3 regions of the Bacillus sp. JJ664 genome follow, and region 2 is predicted to be linked to each of the others. Evidence: predicted binding sites of a transcription regulator. Region 2 holds the regulator's gene; each other region holds the start of a gene.
The links. Region 2 encodes LexA, which represses DNA repair genes until DNA is damaged. Its sites were predicted from a motif close to CGAACATATGTTCG; they were not measured.
Positions count from the first base shown of each region.

Region 1: the regulator LexA is predicted to act here: its motif matches at 2,532-2,545, upstream of recA (recombinase RecA).
Region 3: the regulator LexA is predicted to act here: its motif matches at 2,480-2,493, upstream of V7056_RS06225 (Y-family DNA polymerase).

Region 1 is NZ_JBALMS010000025.1:7,272-11,524, reverse strand. Features, by position in the region: gene V7056_RS03695 (helix-turn-helix domain-containing protein) at 1-446, shown strand, start outside; gene pgsA (CDP-diacylglycerol--glycerol-3-phosphate 3-phosphatidyltransferase) at 521-1,099, shown strand; gene V7056_RS03685 (competence/damage-inducible protein A) at 1,124-2,374, shown strand; gene recA (recombinase RecA) at 2,631-3,671, shown strand; gene rny (ribonuclease Y) at 4,212-4,253, shown strand, end outside.
Region 2 is NZ_JBALMS010000043.1:2,792-7,044, reverse strand. Features, by position in the region: gene V7056_RS07540 (hypothetical protein) at 1-160, shown strand, start outside; gene V7056_RS07535 (GyrI-like domain-containing protein) at 245-871, opposite strand; gene lexA (transcriptional repressor LexA) at 1,050-1,697, opposite strand; gene V7056_RS07525 (YneB family resolvase-like protein) at 1,837-2,493, shown strand; gene V7056_RS07520 (DUF896 domain-containing protein) at 2,554-2,793, shown strand; gene tkt (transketolase) at 2,933-4,253, shown strand, end outside.
Region 3 is NZ_JBALMS010000037.1:10,794-15,046, forward strand. Features, by position in the region: gene V7056_RS06210 (DUF2922 domain-containing protein) at 1-200, opposite strand, end outside; gene V7056_RS06215 (DUF1659 domain-containing protein) at 218-442, opposite strand; gene V7056_RS06220 (YolD-like family protein) at 524-856, opposite strand; gene V7056_RS06225 (Y-family DNA polymerase) at 1,145-2,407, opposite strand; gene V7056_RS06230 (YqzH family protein) at 2,574-2,768, shown strand; gene V7056_RS06235 (DUF2653 family protein) at 2,827-3,123, opposite strand; gene V7056_RS06240 (hypothetical protein) at 3,140-3,577, opposite strand; gene V7056_RS06245 (metal-dependent hydrolase) at 3,654-4,253, opposite strand, start outside.

The DNA of each region.
Region 1 (4,253 bases), on a different contig from region 2:
TTGAAAAACCTGACAATAATGCTTTAGATGAAACAAATAAAGATGATCAAGCAACAAACGAAGATACGAAAGATGATGTTACTCAGGATGAAGAAAATCAAACTGAAGAAACAACACAAAAAATTACTGTAGATTCTGCTGAAGGCAAATATACAACTGTGTCATTAACTGGGACTGATGAATTTAAACTAGAAGTAATTGGCGCTACTGGTGATGTGTATCTTGGAATTAAAAATAAAGCTGGATCGTCACTGTTTGCAGGTATGATCAATGAATCTAAAAATCAGACTTTTGATTTTACTGATGAAGAAGAAGTAACATTAAATATTGGTGCAACACAAGCTGTTGAATTAAGAATCAATGATGAAGTATTTGAGTTCCCTGTTAGTCCAATGGATTCAGTACACCAATATATTACGATTAAAAATTTAAAAATGAATCAATAGTCATCTTCAAGATGGCTTTTATTCATTTCTCATAAATTAGCTTCATTTTTTAGAAAGTTTTGGAGGTTTTTACCATGAATTTACCAAATAAGATTACAGTATCAAGGGTATGCTTAATACCACTATTTATGATTGTTGTGTTAATTGACTTCGGATGGGGGAATGTTACATTACTTGGTGACTCCATACCCGTTAATCATCTCGTAGGGGCGGCTATCTTTATCATAGCATCCGTTACTGATTTTATAGATGGTCATTTTGCACGCAAGTATAACTTAGTAACAAACTTTGGGAAGTTTTTAGACCCACTTGCAGATAAGTTACTAGTTTCTTCTGCTTTAATTATTTTAACTGATTTTCATTACGTACCAGCATGGATCACAATTGTGATAATTAGTAGAGAATTTGCCGTAACTGGATTAAGAATGATTTTAGCTGGATCTGGTGAAGTTCATGCGGCAGCAATGTTAGGGAAAATTAAGACATGGGCTCAAATTGTTGCAATTTCTGCTTACTTCTTACATGATTTCCCATTTAACTTCTTACCGTTTTCAATTGCTGACGTATCTCTATGGGTTGCACTTTTCTATACTGTGTATTCTGGTTGGGATTACTTCTATAAAAATAGAGAAGTTCTTATTAAATCAATGTAACTTGTATTAATGGGAGGAAATGATATGAAAAAGGCTGAAATTATTGCGGTTGGAACCGAACTTCTATTAGGTCAAATTGCGAATACCAATGCTCAATTTTTAGCTAAACACTTGTCTACACTTGGTTATCACCATCATTTCCAAACTGTTGTAGGAGATAATGCAGAACGATTGAAGCATGTATTAGAGGTTGCCACAACACGCAGCGATCTAATCATATTAACAGGTGGGCTTGGACCAACTAAAGATGATTTAACAAAAGAAGTTGTCGCTGAATTTTTAAATGAAACATTGGTCATTCATGAACCTTCATTACAATTTATCGAACAATATTTCTTAAAAGTTAACCGACCGATGACTGAGAATAATAAAAAACAAGCTTTAGTTATTCATGACGCACATGTTTTAATCAATCATAATGGAATGGCTCCAGGGATGGTTTACGAAGGTGAAAATAAACAATTTGTATTGTTACCAGGTCCCCCAAAAGAAATGATTCCAATGGTAGAAAATGAATTAATTCCTTATTTCTTAAAAGGTAAGGAAACAAGCACAATTGTATCAAAGGAACTTAAGTTTTTTGGAATTGGCGAGTCTATTTTAGAAACGAAGATTATCGATTTACTTGAAAATCAGTCGAACCCAACCATTGCTCCCTTAGCGAGTGAAGGTGAGGTTATGCTTAGAGTTACTGCAAGTGCTGAGAATGAAGTAACTGCTAATAAATTAATTGCGCAAGCTGAACATCAAATCCGAGAGCGTGTAGGACAATATATATATGGCTCAAATGGCGATAATTTGTTCAGCGTACTTTCAAAAAATTTAAAAGAACACAATCTATCATTATCAGCTGCTGAAAGCTTAACAGGTGGATTATTTAGTAAACGAGTGACAGATATTCCTGGTAATTCGTCGATCTTTAAAGGAAGTATTGTTTGTTATTCAAATGAAGTGAAACAAAATCTATTAAATGTTCCAAAAGAATTACTTGAAAAAGAAGGCGCTGTGAGTATTGAGTGTGCTAAGTCGTTAGTTGAAAACATTCAAAGAATCACACGGAGTGATGTCTCAATTAGCTTTACGGGAGAAGCTGGACCAATTGCAACTGAGGAAGTACCTGTAGGTAAGGTTTTTATCGGTATTAAAATTGGTGAATCTCCAGCTGTTGTTAAAGAATTCCAATTTAGCGGAAGTAGAGAACAAATTAGGCTTTCTAGCGTGAAAAACGGAGCAAGTCTATTAGTGAAATTAATTAATGAAAGTCAAGACTTATAAATTATAACTTCATATTTTATAATTAGAAAGCTCGGTTAAATTACCGAGTTTTTTAATTTTCATATACTTAATTTAATAGTTTTTTAGTTTTATAGAGGATAAAATACGAAACAAACGTTTCTATTCTGGGGAATTCTACTTTGAATACAAAAAATATCGAATAAACGTTCTATTTTTTTGTTGGCAAACGAACAAAAAACAGTTATGATGTAAATATAAGATATATAAATGGATTGTAATTTGAGGAGGAAAATAAATGAGTGATCGTCAAGCTGCTTTAGAAATGGCTTTAAAACAAATAGAAAAACAATTTGGTAAAGGTTCAATTATGAAGCTTGGTGAGCAAACTGATCGCCAGATTTCAACTATTTCTAGTGGATCGTTAGCGCTAGATATAGCATTAGGTGTAGGTGGTTATCCAAGAGGCCGTATTGTCGAAGTTTATGGACCTGAGAGTTCAGGTAAAACAACTGTAGCACTACATGCTATTGCAGAGGTTCAAGCTCAAGGTGGACAAGCAGCGTTTATTGATGCTGAGCATGCATTAGATCCTATTTATGCTCAAAAGTTAGGCGTAAATATCGATGAATTATTATTATCTCAACCGGATACAGGGGAACAAGCACTTGAAATTGCAGAAGCATTAGTTCGAAGTGGTGCAATTGATATTATTGTTGTCGATTCAGTTGCAGCTTTAGTTCCAAAAGCCGAAATTGAAGGAGATATGGGAGATGCTCACGTTGGTTTACAAGCTCGATTAATGTCACAAGCATTACGTAAGCTTTCTGGTGCAATCAATAAATCAAAAACAATTACAATCTTTATTAACCAAATTCGTGAAAAAGTAGGGGTAATGTTTGGTAACCCTGAAACAACACCAGGTGGACGTGCGTTAAAATTCTATTCATCTGTACGTTTAGAAGTGCGTCGTGCTGAACAATTAAAACAAGGTAATGATATTGTTGGTAATAAAACGAAGATTAAAGTTGTTAAAAATAAAGTAGCGCCTCCGTTCAGACAAGCAGAAGTGGATATTATGTACGGAGAAGGAATCTCTAAAGAAGGAGAAATCCTAGATATTGGTTCTGATTTAGATATCGTTCTTAAGAGCGGTGCTTGGTATTCATACAATGAAGAGCGTCTTGGACAAGGTCGTGAAAATGCTAAGCAATTCTTAAAAGAAAATAAAGATATACGTGATACTGTTAAAGCATCTATTCGTGAGCACTATAGTTTAGATAAGACTGTAACTGTACCTGATGAAGATGAAGATCAATTTTCTTTATTAGAGGAGTAAGCTTTTGAAATGATGAATTAACTACTTAGTAATTGTTTATCTAAATAGTTAATAGCTTTATTTAGTAAAAAGCGGGTGCTACCAATCAGCACTCGCTTTTTTTAATAGTTAAGAATAATTGCATTTGGAATTGAAACTAAGTAGATCATTTGATTTTAAAGTCCGTAATTCAGAATAGAAGACTCGATAAAAGAATTTATTGAACTCAAACTATCAAATTTTAGGATAGATTTATAAATAAAATTGAATAAATAAAGACGAGTATTTTTCAATATATTTTTCTTTTATAGTATAAAATTTTACATTCTATGTATGAAATCTAGTAAAAATGTAATAAATATTGATAAATCAAGCAAGTAAGCAGGTTACAAGGCTTGACATCATTTGGTAAGAGATTTAATATTTAAGTGTATATTCTAAAAAAATATTACTTTGAAATGAAAATTGAATTTTAATGTGCTGTATGTTGATGCAATTTATTAATACAATATACAAGCCGACAAAAATGAAACTAATTAAATAGCAAGAGGAGGTGAAATCATGGGTGCACAAGATATAATTTGGATCATCTTCGTATTGCTT
Region 2 (4,253 bases):
TGAGAATATAGAAAAAACGATTGATCTAATTGAATATAAAGATGGTGCATATAATAGTCAGGTGTTTCAATCACCAATTACCAGAAGTATTATTGATAATTATTTAGCAGTAGCTTTCAGGGAAGACTTAGAAAAAAATGTATCCAAAAAGGAGTATTAGTAAGGGAAGTTAAAAGTAAATTATAACAATTGAAAATCAAAACAAAGAGCCTGGATCGCCAAGCTCTTATTTTTTTGATGTTGTTTAAAGTTTCTTTACGTTAAACCTTAAGACTGTTTTCAGTTTTTCAGGAGGCGTTTTTCGAGCGTCAGAAATATAGATTTCTTTATGTGTTTTTTCAAGTCTTTCTAAGTTGTTTTGAGAACAAAAGTGTTCCATTAAAGCAAAAGTTACCGGTTCAAGATCATAACTTCCATTATGCATAGCTTGGACACATAGACCTTCTGTTATTGTTTGAAAACCTATTTTATCTATATCAAGTTGGCTCTTTTTTTCTTTGACACTATTAACTGCAATCTCAAAAACTTCTTCTGTTACAAAATCGGGTTGTCGGATCATCAATTTGTAAACGAGATGGTCTTTATTTAAATAATCCAATTTTCTTCCTTCTTCATCTAAATCCCAGAATCCTTCTAATGGAAATACTGTATATTCATAATAACCATTGGGCGTAATACCTTTTTTGGGCATCATTCTAACGGCATAAGATAATGAATACAAAGCTTCAATACACTCTGTGAATTGTTCAGAATTCGGATTACCTGTTCCGTTAATTGTGAAATATTTCATTGCTGGTAAATCAATAACTACAGGATTATTTTTAGGTAGATAAACTTCTTTTAAATGTTTTCTCCATTCAAACTTACTCATTATTAACCCCTTACTATGAATAATTTGATTTTATGTGAAGGCAGTTTTTTTTTTAACGATGTAATCAACTTTTGTCTTTAAAATCCAAGAAGAAACAGTCTTTTAGAAAAGTGCCTATATGAATTATGTAAAGATAATAAAGAGGCAATCACAGATTATGTCATTGCCTCAAAATTCATTAATGATATGTACGGTATACGCCAATAACTTTACCTAAAATAGAAACTTGCTTTAGTAAAATAGGAAGTAGAGCGTCGTTTTCTGGTTGTAGTCTGAAATGATCACTTTCTTTATAGAAGCGTTTAACGGTTGCCTCGCTATCTTCAGTCATAGCTACAACAATTTCTCCATTTTCAGCTGTAAATTGTTTTTTTACAATTACTAGATCACCATTTAAAATTCCTGCATTCATCATACTGTCACCTTCAACACGAAGCATAAAGACTTGTTCATTTGCAGGTGCTACACTAGTTGGTAAAGGAAAATATTCTTCAACATTCTCTACTGCTGTAATAGGGATACCGGCAGTAACTTTCCCAATCACAGGAATATTCATGATGTCTCTGTATATTTCACTGTAAACAGCTTGAGCTTCATTTACAACTGGGCTACTGTCTCCAAGAATTTCAATAGCACGTGGCTTAGTTGGATCTCGGCGAATAAATCCCTTTTGTTCTAATCTTTCTAAATGGCCATGAACAGTAGAACTAGAAGCTAGTCCAACAGCTTCAGCAATTTCTCGAACTGAAGGCGGATAACCTTTAACTTTTACTTCATCCTTAATATACGCTAGAATTTCTGCTTGTCTTTTAGATAACTTATTCACGTAAATTTCCCCCTTACCTGTAAAGTAGATAATACGTTCCTCTTTATTTTTTTAATTATATCATGATAGGATAATATATACAAACGTTAGTTCGTTTTTTTCAAAAAGTAGTTTTCATGTTCGTATGGGGGATCAACTAATGAATGCAATTATCTATGCAAGAGTAAGTACAACTAAGGATTCACAAGAAACATCACTGCAAAGACAAGTAGTTGAGCTGTCTGAACTAAGTGAGCGGATGGGAATGTGTATTCTTAAAACAATAAGCGAACAAGCAAGCGGTTATGTCGTTGAAAGAGATGGTTTAATAGAATTATTTGAATCCATTAAAGAAAATAAAGTAGAAGCTTTATTAATTCAAGATGAAACTCGCCTTGGTCGTGGGCATGCTAGAATAGCCATTTTACATTTCTTAAAAAAAGAGGGGATTAAACTTTTTACATCATCTCAAAATGGCGAATTTCTATTAAGTGAAAGTGATGAAATGGTTCTTGAAATTTTAAGTATAGTGGAAGAATATCAAAGAAAAATACATAATATGAAAATTAAAAGAGGGATGAGAAAAGCTGTTGAAAATGGTTATAAACCTGAAAGAAACCTAGAGGGTAGTGTAAATGGTGGTGGACGAGAGAAAAAAGAATTGCCAATTACTGAAATCGTTCGTTTACGTCAAAATAATTTAACATTTGAGGAAATTGCAGCTACTTTAAGAGGATTTGGTTATGATGTTTCTAAAGCAACGGTTAATAGAAGATATAATGAGTACATTGGTGAAATCTCAAAGATTGAAAGCTAAGCAATTTTAATGTAATATATGATAATTGAATCGTATCATTCAATGAGAGGAGAAGGTAAGATGGTTTCACCTAAAACTTTAAATAGGATCAATGAATTATCAAAAAAATCTAAAGCTGGAGGATTAACTCCGGATGAAAAAATAGAGCAAGAAAAATTAAGAAAAGAATATTTAGCTGATTTTCGTTCTCGTATGGTAGATGAATTAACTTCTATTAAAATAGTAGATGAGAAAGGTAACGATATTACACCTGCAAAGTTAAAAATTGCAAAAGCAATTCGAAAAAGAAATTTACACTAAGCGGAAATATTTATTTCTGCTTTTTTTCTATTTTATGACAAGAAGTTCTAAAAATTGTTAAAACTAAATGATAGTTATTGTAATAAATCATACGAAACTATATGATAATATTTATGAATAAGCTAAAGGAGCGAAATTTATGTCTACTAATATTGAACAATTAGCAATTAATACGATTCGTACTTTATCAATTGATGCGATCGAAAAATCAAACTCAGGTCACCCTGGAATGCCTATGGGTGCAGCACCAATGGCATATGCATTATTTGCAAAGTTTATGAATCACAATCCAAAAAATGCAAAATGGTTTAACAGAGACCGATTTGTGTTATCAGCAGGTCACGGTTCAATGTTACTATATAGCATGCTTCATTTATCAGGTTATGAAGTTTCAATCGAAGATATTAAAAACTTCCGCCAGTGGGGTAGTAACACGCCAGGTCATCCAGAATTTGGACATACTCATGGTGTAGAAGCAACAACTGGACCATTAGGACAAGGTATTTCAATGGCAGTTGGTATTGCATTAGCAGAACGTCATTTAGCAGGTACTTATAATAAAGAAGATTTAAATGTTGTAGATCATTTTACATATACAATTTGTGGTGATGGAGATTTAATGGAAGGTGTTTCAGCTGAAGCAGCTTCATTAGCTGGTCACTTAGGATTAGGAAGATTAGTCGTTCTTTACGATTCAAACGATATTTCTTTAGATGGCGAATTAAATCGCTCTTTCTCTGAAAGTGTGGAAGATCGTTATAAAGCATATGGCTGGCAAGTGATTCGTGTAGAAGATGGAAACAATTTAGATGAAATTAATGCTGCTGTTAAAAAAGCACAGCAAGAATTATCTCGTCCAACTTTAATTGAAGTTAAAACGACGATCGGTTATGGTTCTCCTAATAAATCGGGTAAATCTAAATCTCACGGTGAGCCACTAGGTAAAGAAGAAACACTTTTAACAAAGCAAGCTTATGCATGGGGATATGAAAATGCATTCCATGTGCCAGAAGAGGTTTATGCTCACTTTAATAATGTAATAGTTGAAGCTGGTGCGAAAAAAGAAGCAGAATGGAACGCAACTTTTGCTAAATACGAAGAAAAATATCCAGAACTTGCAGCTCAATTAAAAAATGCAATTGAAGGTAATACTTCAACTAATTTAGAAGACGCACTTCCTAAATATGAATTAGGTAAGAAAATAGCGACTCGTTCTTCATCTGGTGAAGCAATCAATGCAATCGCAAACGTATTACCAAGCTTCTTTGGTGGTTCTGCTGACTTAGCTGGTTCTAACAAAACATATATGAACGGTAAAGGTGACTTTACTAGAGAAAGCTATGATGGACGTAATATTTGGTTTGGTGTACGTGAATTTGCAATGGGAGCAGCATTAAACGGAATGGCACTTCATGGTGGACTAAATGTATTTGGTGCTACTTTCTTTGTATTCTCTGATT
Region 3 (4,253 bases), on a different contig from region 2:
ATTACTTCTTTACCAATAAGGCGCGCACTTTGTACTGCCACAACAGTTCCACCAGATGAGGTAAAGACATTATTTGCTACAATTTTATCCATTACTTGCTTAACTAATGCTGGATTAACTGGAATCGTAGGATTATCGACAGTTAGTGTCACAATTTTCTCTTGTTCATTTAAAAATTTTAATTCTAATGTTTGGATCATCTTCCATCTCCCCTTTTCTATATATTGTTTAAAAGCACTCCGTTACTTAATACTTCTAAATCTGCAATAGGTAAATCTTGAAGTGATGCCAGTGCATTACCAATCAGGATTAGCTTCTCTAAATCCACACCGACCTTCACATTTTTGTATACCTTTTTCTTGATGATGTTTTTCCCCTCTGCATCTTTTCCTGCATGTAAATTTACATACAATGTTAGTTGTTGAGTAGCGATTTGCGCCATTTTCAACTCCCCCTTTCGTTGTATATATAAAAATAAGGGAGTTATTTTTCGCTAACGCAACAATATTTATAATTTGGGTCTTCACGTTCCAATCTTTACATCAACAATATCACTTAATATTAGCTCCATATAACCTGCTTGTTCTTCGTATATAGATAGTCTATTTTGGTGTAAATTAATTTTCCCTACTTTTCCACTCACGCTATGATGATGGTGATCTTTATAATACGTAATCTGTACATTTTCATCTTCAAAAACTGCTTGCTGAAGATGGCGATTCATCTCTTCTAATAACTGCTCATCCACATCTCTTTGCTGTTCATAGTTTTGTGACACCTTCCAGTCGCGAAGCATCTTTACATGTTCAGGTAACATCATTGACGTCCATTTGATTGTACCTCGGTCACGAATCATTTCAATCTTCTCCTTTTATCTATCATTCTTAGTAGTGTTTCGGTAACACACCTTCTACTTCTCGATAATCGTTAATCGTTCTAGTCGGTTACAGTCCAAGTAACGAGCAGAGGCATTTGGTCTTACGCTGTCGGAGCTAAACAGTCGGCTCCACTTTTCTCTCTGTCTAGTTCCGGCAAATTGCCCCTCGAGGTCATAAGTCGAATAACATTGAAAGTTAAAAAGCAACTTTCATTGTTCTCCGCCTTACGCTTGTCGGGGCAGGGCTATTTGCCTCCACTTTTCTTGTTACCCTTTATGTCCTCCTACTAGTTTGCTTCTTGCGAGTGCGGTGCCGCCTTCTGCGTAGGAGACTGCCCATAGAAGTGCATTGGAGCCGTATTTTTTTCTTACTGCATCCATCACGTAGCCTAGATTTCGTTTTTGGGGCTTTTTCTGATCAAATAAATTTAGTTGCATCAATTCATCACTGACAATATTGGAAAGCGTAATGAGTACTTGTCGCACAGTTTTTCCTTCGTAATATTGATCAAAAAGCTTCATGCAAACTTCATACAAGTCCGATGTGATATTTGTTGGTTCATCCATTGTAAATGCATGAGAGAATCCCCCTCCAAACTCCTCGCGACTATATCCGATTCCTAGTGTAATTGTTCTGCCTGCCTTTTTGGCATTTCGAGTACGACGTGCTACTTCTTCACACATTTCACGAATAACAAATTTAATTTCTTCTACTTTTGTATAGTCTCTCATTAATATTTGGCTTTTTCCGAAACTAATCTGCCCATTCATAATTGGCGCACCAAGCTCAGAGAGATCCACTCCCCATGCATGATGGTATAGTTGGTTTCCCATCACACCAAACTTCTTTTCAAGCAAGTGAAGTGGGTATTTTGCTAGCTGTCCTACTGTAAAAATGCCCATTGAATTAAGGGTGCGTTCAATTCTTCGACCAATCCCCCACATTTCACTAAGCGGACTAACCTCCCATAGCTTTTTTTCTACATCTTCATATGTCCACTCTGCAATGCCTTTCTTTTTCCCCTCTAAGTCCAGACAGAGCTTTGACATTAACATGTTAGGGCCAATCCCAATTGAACATGGCAATTTAAAACGAGCTAAAATGTCAGCTTGAATTTTTCCAGCAATTTCCCATGCGTCGCCCCATAATTTCTTCACGCCATCAACCTTTAAAAAACATTCGTCAACACTATATACATGTAAATCCTCTAATGGCACATATTCATTTAATAACTTCACAATGTTTGTTGATATTTCCAAATACTTTGCCATTGATGGATTAACAATTTTAATCCGTGGATCTTTTGGAATTTCAAACACTCGTGAACCTGTTTTAATACCAAACTCTTTTTTTAATTGTGGTGAAGCCGCTAGTACGATACTTCCTTCTCTTTCAACATCTCCAACAACTGCTAAGTAACATGTTAATGGATCTAATTCGAGCATGACCGCAGAACAACTTGCATAAAAGCTTTTCATATCGATGCATAATATACGATGATGTGGTAACTCTTCATAACAAACGCTCATACATATCACTCCCAATTCTTCCAAAAAATAGCAGAACCTATGTTCTTATTTTTATTATAAACATATATTAAACGAATATACGTTCTATTTCAATTAATTTTTTCGCTATGAAGTAATGAAAAATTTGGATATACTTAAACTAACTCGAGGGGGAGGAACGATGTAAGTGGATGGACAGTTTGTAAAGCTAATGATCAAGCGAGCATTAACGCAATATGGGGGAGAACATGAAGAGTGGATTACAAATGATATGCTGGATGAACTGTACAAACAAATTTTAGTCGAGCAAGAAAAAAGCGAACGTTCGTTACATGAATTAGTACAAGATATTGTTTACGAATACGTAACAAATTATGCCTAACATCCGAGCTTAAAAATAGAAAAACCCGAGATAGAACAATTCGTTCCTCTCGGGTTTATTAGTATGTAAATGATACTTCGCTTGTGATTCCTTCATCTTCATTAAAATGAATGATAATTTCCATTGAGTGAGAAGAAAATCGATGTACTTCATCAAGAAAAAAACCGATGGCATCTGACATTTGTTGTTCACCGTAATTGAAGCTACGGTTATACATTTTAACTAGACAACTTACTCCTTCTTCTTCATTGAACAAAAATTCAATTTGCACTTCTTCCGGGTGAATACGTTCTAAATCGGCAACAAATACACAAATTGCATTTGCCACGTCTTGTTCATTTAGATAGATTTTCATCAGTCACCTCAGTTCATTAATAATGATCTCTATTTCCTCTACGAAAGATTTTTTTAACAAACCATATAATGGCAACGATGATTAAAATATCAAATAAAAGACTAAAAAATGAAAATCCAAATTGTTGTCCGCCGTAATAACCACCAAAGGGATGCATCATCGAACCAAATAGCGATCCAATTCCAAAAGCACCAGCATATCCTAAAAAGTTTCTACCAGTACTTCTAGGTGTACGATAACTAGATCTAGGAGCAGTTGGACGATAGCTTCTATTTGAGCGATAGGATCTTCTTGCTGCATATTGCATTGATGATTGCTTACTAGAGAAACTCGTTTTTGCAGAAACTTTCACAGTTTGCAGATTGTGAAAATGAGTGTTTGCATTAACTGGAACTGAAAAAGTTAAAATCAGAACGATAGTAAACGCAAAATACCAAAGATTTGTTTTCTTCAAATTAAGCCCCTTCTTTCATTATCAACATCCTTTTTAGTATGGATGTTTTCAATAAAAAAATGTAAGAAAGAAGAAACTACAGCCACTTTATACTCTGTTTTGTAAACAGTTGGTCAGCTAGAAGATGAGAAAAATACCCGACTGTCCCTGCCAACCACAGACCATCAATTTGTAGGTCCTTTTGAATAAAAAAACAAATACCACTCCAAATCGCTAAAAAGTAAAGAGAATGGGTCGGACCACGGTGCTTTAACCTTGAAGAAATAGCAATAAAGAGCCCAAGTGCAATGATTGACCAATTTCCATAAAAAGCAAACCAGCCTATAAATGAAATTAATAAGCCAGTCAGCATTAAAATCGTTTTTAAATTCCGTAGCCAGCTAATACAAAATAAAAATAGAACCAATATTCCTACACCATATATCCATGATCCTGAAAAAATCAACTTCCCCGTTTTCATGATGATAAATAAAGAAACTGCTAAAAATAAAAAGCTAAATAGAATCTTAAGTGGTGTAGACACTTTCTTCGTTAATGAGCCGTTATGATGATCTAAATCTGGAGCCAAACTACTGATTGCACCAACAATAAGTGGAACGGTCATTGCATCATTGTTTGTTGCGTACATTGTTACTCCTGTTGCGAATAATCCTACAATTACATGACTTTTTCCATC